Regions from separate parts of the Allobosea sp. P4_E12 genome, predicted to be linked through region 2. Evidence: predicted binding sites of a transcription regulator. Region 2 holds the regulator's gene; each other region holds the start of a gene.
The links. Region 2 encodes PhoB, which activates phosphate uptake and scavenging genes when phosphate is short. Its sites were predicted from a motif close to TGTCATNNANCTGTCAT; they were not measured.
Positions count from the first base shown of each region.

Region 1: the regulator PhoB is predicted to act here: its motif matches at 782-798, upstream of pehA (phosphoric/sulfuric ester hydrolase PehA).
Region 3: the regulator PhoB is predicted to act here: its motif matches at 868-884, upstream of AC1DW9_RS14620 (UDP-2,3-diacylglucosamine diphosphatase).

Region 1 covers NZ_JBFUIY010000007.1:187,916-190,181, forward strand. Annotated here, with positions in the region: gene AC1DW9_RS11330 (flavin reductase family protein) at 1-67, opposite strand, end outside; gene pehA (phosphoric/sulfuric ester hydrolase PehA) at 853-2,266, shown strand, end outside.
Region 2 covers NZ_JBFUIY010000008.1:132,567-134,832, forward strand. Annotated here, with positions in the region: gene AC1DW9_RS12610 (YnfA family protein) at 64-384, shown strand; gene phoB (phosphate regulon transcriptional regulator PhoB) at 504-1,202, opposite strand; gene phoU (phosphate signaling complex protein PhoU) at 1,236-1,955, opposite strand; gene pstB (phosphate ABC transporter ATP-binding protein PstB) at 2,004-2,266, opposite strand, start outside.
Region 3 covers NZ_JBFUIY010000010.1:39,271-41,536, reverse strand. Annotated here, with positions in the region: gene AC1DW9_RS14625 (glycosyltransferase family 4 protein) at 1-7, opposite strand, end outside; gene AC1DW9_RS14620 (UDP-2,3-diacylglucosamine diphosphatase) at 7-819, opposite strand; gene AC1DW9_RS14615 (SDR family oxidoreductase) at 944-1,723, shown strand; gene AC1DW9_RS14610 (DMT family transporter) at 1,951-2,266, shown strand, end outside.

The sequences.
Region 1 (2,266 bases), on a different contig from region 2:
CACGGAATGCTGCTGCTTCGTCGCGAATCGTGGGCGAAGCTGTTGGCAAGCGCGTGACGATGCTCATGGGGAATCCTTCAAGCCATGCGGGCGGGTTTGGACGCAGCGATCTCGCAACGGCTGTCGATCAAGCCGTGCGTTCGCCGACCGAGCCGGCCAGCGGCCGAGCCGAAAAGAGGGGTGGTGGGACGTTCCGAGCGGGCCAGAACACTGTCTGACCCAAATCCGAGGCGTCGACGGTGTTCGGCATGGCTCCGCCCCGGCCGAGCTGAGCGGCGTTACCCACGCGGGATCAGGAGGAGCGGGGCGCGGTGCCGTTCAGGCCCGGCACGCAGGAGCGTTCAACATCGATGCGCCCGATCAGACGCAGTTTTATGAATATAAAGTGGAATTCTCTTCGATGTTGATTCAGTCATGAACGTGTCTCCAGCAATCGGGAGCCCACGAATGCATTCGTGGTGCTTTTAGCTTTGGTGACGCGGTGCAAGCTGCTCCAGCAAATCCCGCGATCGACACCGTCGATACTATGATCATTCTGCATCAGGTTGCTTCGGTCAATGAAACGTCTTTTCAAAGATCGCTCTCGAACCGGGATAAACGCCTCTGGACGGCGAGGTGCTCGAAAGGCTTTGCCTCATGCGCTGGACGTACGTGACCTGCGGGGCATCCCGCCTTCGTCAGCGCGCAACTCCGACATTGCTGGCGCACCGGCAGCGCGCTGGGCAGAGACGCAAGGTCACCATTCCAGCTTGGCGAACACTCGCAAGATGGCTGCCCTGGCTTTCATCCAACAGTCATCCCGGCGTCATCCAGGCGACCTAGGCAGGCGGCCTCACAGCTGGATTGCCGAGAATGAAACGCCAGAATGTTCTCCTGATCGTCGTCGACCAATGGCGCGCCGATTTCATACCGCATCTGATGCGGGCCGAGGGGCGCGATCCCTTCCTGAAGACGCCGAATCTCGATCGCCTTTGCGCGGAGGGCGTGACCTTCCGCAACCATGTCACGGCCTGCGTGCCTTGCGGTCCGGCCCGGGCCAGCCTGCTCACCGGCCTCTACCTGATGAACCACCGCGCCGTGCAGAACACGGTGCCGCTCGACCAGCGCCATTTCAATCTCGGCAAGGCGCTGCGCGCCATCGGCTATGATCCTGCGCTGATCGGCTACACCACGACGACGCCCGACCCGCGTGCGACCTCGAAGAACGACCCGCGCTTCCTCGTGCTCGGCGACCTGATGGACGGTTTCCGTTCGGTCGGCGCCTTCGAGCCCAATATGGACGGCTATTTCGGCTGGGTGGCGCAGAACGGCTTCGAACTGCCGGAAAAGCGCGAGGATATCTGGCTGCCGGAGGGCGAGGACTCGGTGCCGGGCGCGACCGACAAGCCGTCGCGCATCCCCAAGGAATTCTCCGACTCGACCTTCTTCACCGAACGCGCGCTGACCTATCTGAAGGGGCGCGCCGGCCGGCCGTTCTTCCTGCATCTCGGCTATTATCGTCCGCATCCGCCCTTCGTTGCGCCGGCGCCCTATCACGCGATGTACCGCCCGGAGGATATGCCCGGGTTGGTGCGGGCGGAATCACCGGAAGCCGAGGCGGCTCAGCATCCGCTGACCAAGTTCTACATCGACTCGATCAAGCGCGGCTCCTTCTTCCACGGCGCAGAAGGCTCGGGCGCGACCTTGGACGAGGCTGAAATCCGCCAGATGCGGGCGACCTATTGCGGCCTGATCACCGAGATCGACGACTGCCTCGGCCGGGTTTTCGCCTATCTCGACGAGACCGGGCAGTGGGACGACACGTTCATCGTCTTCACCAGCGATCATGGCGAGCAGCTCGGCGACCACCACCTGCTCGGCAAGATCGGCTTCAACGACGAGAGCTTCCGCATTCCGTTGGTGGTGAAGGACCCGCGCGGAGCGGATGAGCGTCGCGGTGCGATCGAGGCCTCCTTCACCGAGAGTGTCGACGTGATGCCGACCATTCTCGACTGGCTCGGCGGCGAGGCGCCGCGCGCCTGCGACGGGCGCTCGGTGATGCCGTTCCTCAGCGAGGGACGGCCGGCGGATTGGCGCAGCGAGCTGCACTACGAATACGATTTCCGCGACGTGCACTACTCCCAGCCGGAGCAGGTGCTGGGCCTCCACATGGATCAGTCCAGCCTCTGCGTGATCCAGGACGAGCACTACAAATACGTCCATTTCGCCGCGCTGCCGCCGCTCTTCTTCGACCTCGCCAAGGATCCGCACCAGTTCGTCAATCTGG
Region 2 (2,266 bases):
GCCGTCAGCGCGCCCTGCAGTCAAGGGTAATCCCGCCCCGAAGGCCATCGACAGGGAGGAACCATGCCGACCATCGCCGCCTATTTCGGCGCAGCCATTCTCGAAATCGCCGGCTGTTTCGCGTTCTGGGGCTGGCTCCGGCTCGACAAGCCCATCTGGTGGCTCGTACCCGGACTGTTTTCGCTCGCCCTGTTCGCCTGGCTGCTGACGCTGGCGGAGAGCGAAGCCGCCGGACGGGCCTATGCCGCCTATGGCGGCGTCTACATCGTCAGTTCGCTCGCCTGGCTCTGGGCCGTGGAAGGCTTTCGCCCCGACCGCTGGGACATTATCGGTGGGCTGATCTGCCTCGCCGGCGCGGCGATTATTATCGCAGGGCCGCGCTAGGGTATCGGCCCGAAAGGTGGATTGCGGTTTTCGGGAAGGCCGATGCAACCATAGACGGTTAGATCGTCGGGCGGATTCGATATCCGGCCCGATGATCCAAGTCCCCGATGATCCAAGTCTCAGCTCCGCGCAAAGGTCTCGTCGAAGGCATAGCCGGCACCGCGCACGGTCCGCAGCGGGTCCTTGGCGTTGTCAGGAGTGATCGCCTTGCGCAGCCGGCCGACATGGACGTCGACGGTGCGCTCGTCGATATAGACGTCGCGGCCCCAGACCGCGTCGAGCAGCTGGGCCCGGGAATAGACCCGCCCCGGCGCCTGCATCAGGAATTCGAGCAGGCGGAACTCGGTCGGGCCGAGATGCAGCTCGCTGCCTGAGCGGCGGACACGGCGGGTGGTGCGGTCGAGTTCGAGATCGCCGGCGGCCAACAGGCCGGCGACATGACCCGGCTTGGCGCGGCGTAGCAACGCCTGGATGCGGGCGATCAGCTCGGGCAGCGAGAACGGCTTGACGACATAGTCGTCGGCCCCGGTGGCGAGGCCGCGCACACGCTCGGTTTCCTCGCCGCGGGCGGTGAGCATGATGATCGGCACCCGCTCGGTATCGCGACGGGTCCGCAGCCTCCGGCAGAGCTCGATGCCGGAAAGGCCCGGCAGCATCCAGTCGAGCAGCACGAGGTCCGGCGTATGATCGCGCAGATGCAGCTCGGCATCGTCGCCACGCGCGACGCTGTCGACCTCGAAGCCCTCGGCTTCGAGATTGTAGCGCAGCAACAGGGTCAGCGGCTCTTCGTCCTCAACGATCAGGATGCGTGCAGGCATGTCTCACTCGGTCCCAAAGGTGTCGGGCGCCGGTCACTCACCGGTGGCGGCGTCCAGAAGGATATTGGTCGTGTCGAGCTTCGGGCGGGCTGCGTCCAAGGCTTCGCCCGTGACGAGATAGTGGATCGTCTCGGCGATGTTGGTGGTGTGGTCGCCGATGCGCTCGACATTCTTGGCGCAGAACAGGAGATGCGTGCAGAAGGTGATGTTGCGCGGGTCTTCCATCATATAGGTGAGCAGCTCGCGGAAGAGCGAGGTATAGAGCGCGTCGATCTCATCGTCGCGGCGCCAGACCTCCATGGCCTTCTGCTCGTTGCTGACGGCGTAAGCGTCGAGCACGTCCTTGAGCTGGGCCTGAACCAGGCGGCTCATATGCTCGAGGCCGACGACCGCGCGCGACGGCGGCTGGAACTGGCCGGAGATGGCGACCGCGCGCTTGGCGATATTCTTGGCGAGATCGCCGACACGCTCGATATCGGCGGCGATGCGGATGGCGGAGATCAGCTCGCGCAGGTCGTTGGCGAGCGGCTGGCGCCGGGCGATGGTGAGCACCGCCTTCTCCTCGACCTCGCGCTGCAGATTGTCGAGGCGCTGGTCGGCGCTGATGACCTTCTGCGCCAGACCGGTGTCGCGGCGCACCAGGGCGACCGTCGAATCGCCGAGCATGCGCTCCGACATGCCCCCCATCTCGGCCAGGCTGCGGCGGATCCCCTCGAGATCGGCATCATATGAGCGGACGATGTGATCAGTCATCGCGGCGTATCCTTTGTCGGCAAAGCAGTTGGAAGGCTGGGCGCCGGTTCAGCCGAAGCGGCCGGTGACGTAGTCCTGCGTCTGCTTCTTGTGCGGGTTCATGAAAATGGTGTTGGTGGCGTCGAATTCGATCACCTCACCGAGATACATGAAGGCGGTGTACTGCGAGATACGCGCCGCCTGCTGCATGTTGTGGGTGACGATGACGATGGTGAAGTCGGTCTTGAGCTGCTCGAGCAGGTCCTCGATCTTGCCGGTCGAGATCGGATCGAGCGCCGAGGTCGGCTCGTCGAACAGGATGACTTCCGGCT
Region 3 (2,266 bases), on a different contig from region 2:
CGCGCATCAGGCGGCCTCGCTGACCAGAGCCGGCAGCGGGATCGGCCGCACGGGCTCGCTCTTGAGCCGGTATTGCGGCCAACGAATGACCTCGAAGCGGCCGTCATGATGCTCGACCACAGCCGTGCAGCTTTCGACCCAGTCGCCCGTGTTGATGTAGGTGAGCCCGTCGATCTTGCGATGTGCGGCGTGATGGATATGGCCGCAGACGACGCCGTCTGCACCATGGCGGCGGGCCTCGGCGGCAAGGCAGGTCTCGAACTCGCCGATATAATTGACCGCATTCTTCACCTTCTGCTTGGCCCAGGCCGAGAGCGACCAGTGCGGCAGATGGAAGAGGCGACGGACCTTGTTGACGACCGTATTGGACGCAAGCGCAACCGTGTAGGCCCAGTCGCCCAGCAGGGCGAGCCATTTTGCGTTGCGCACGACCAGATCGAACAGATCGCCATGGATCACCAGCAGGCGCTTGCCGTCAGCGGTTTCATGCAGCGCATGGTCGGCGATGTGGATTCCGCCGAACTCGCTTCCAGTGAAGTCGCGGAGGAAATCGTCGTGGTTGCCGGTGATGTAGATCAGCCGCGAACCCTTGCGCACCTTGCGCAAGAGCTTCTGCACGACGTCGTTATGCGCCTGCGGGAAGTACCAGCCGCTCTTCAGCCGCCAGCCGTCGATGATGTCACCCACGAGATAAATCTGCGGAGCATCATAGGCCCGCAGGAATTCGAGCACGAGATCGGCCTGTGCTCCTCGCGTTCCCAGATGCAGGTCGGAGATGAAGATGCTGCGAACCTGCTTCGCCTCGTCCTCGTCGCTCATGCCGCCAGCCCATCTTGTTGCATTGCTTGCGGCGTGTGTCTGATTTGCATTGCGCTTTGATGACGCAGAACTCAATCCGTGGTTCTGCTCAGCTGAACATCAGCGAAAGCTCGGGAGAAACGCGATGGATTTGGGTATTGCCGGCCGTACGGCCATCATTTGCGCCTCGAGCAAGGGGCTTGGCCGCGGCTGCGCCGAGGCCCTCGCAGAGGCCGGATGCACCGTGGTCATCAACGGCCGCGACGCGACCACGCTGGAGGCCACGGCAAGCCAGATCCGGGCCAAGTATGGTGCAACCGTGATCGCGGTCGTTGCCGACGTCTCGACCCGCGCAGGTCAGGACGCGCTGCTCGCCGCCGCGCCGGAGCCGGACATCCTGGTCAACAACAATGGCGGCCCACCGCCGAAGCCGTTCCGCGAAGTCTCGCGCGAAGCGCTACTCGAAGGCGTCATCCAGAACATGGCGACGCCGGTCGAACTGATGCAGCGTGTCGTCGACGGCATGATCGCGCGCGGCTTCGGCCGCATCGTCAACATCACCTCGATGAGCGTGCTGACCCCCTTGACCGGGCTCGATGTCTCGTCGGGCGCACGCGCCGGTCTGACCGCCTTCTTCTCCGGCGTCGCCCGCGAGGTCGCATATGCCAACGTCACCATCAACAACATCCTGCCCGGCATGTTCGATACCGATCGGCTGAAGGGCTCGACCACCAAGATGGCGGCGATCAAGGGGATCACGCCCGAAGAAATGACGAAGGGCCGCATGGCCGAAATCCCGGCGAGGCGCTTCGGCAGCGCCGAGGAGTTCGGCAAGGCCTGCGCCTTCCTGGCAAGCGCCCATGCCGGCTACATCACCGGCCAGAACCTGCTGATCGACGGCGGCGTCTTCAAGGGAACGTTCTGAGACGCGGCAAGGCCAGCATCTGCCCCGGTGAGCCTTGCTGTCCGGGGCAGGAATTCTCTCCCAGTTCCTGCCGCGCAAGACCCGCATCCAGCACGCTTCCCCGGCACGCATGCGCCGCCGCGGGCATCAGGGTTGCAAGCATTGCGCTTGGACCGGACGCGCGAACGTGATCTAGAGGGACAAGTCTTTTATAAGACTCTCTCCCCCGACACGTACGCGCAGCACCGTTGTCTCCTCTCCTCGGCATCACGCTCAAGCTGATCTCGGCTTTGTCCTTCACCCTGATGTCGGCTGGCATCAAGGCGATCGCGGCCCGTTATCCGACAGGGGAACTCGTCTTCGTCCGGTCCTTCTTCGCGCTGATCCCGCTGCTGCTCTGGCTCGGCTGGCGCGGCGAAATTCCTGCTGCCCTGAAGACCAAGAATCTGCGCGGCCATTTCAAGCGGGGGGTGATCGGTTCGACCGGCATGTTCTGCGGCTTCGTAGCCTTGAGCTTTCTGCCGCTCCCGGACGCGGTCGCGCTCGGCTATGCCGCGCCGCTCG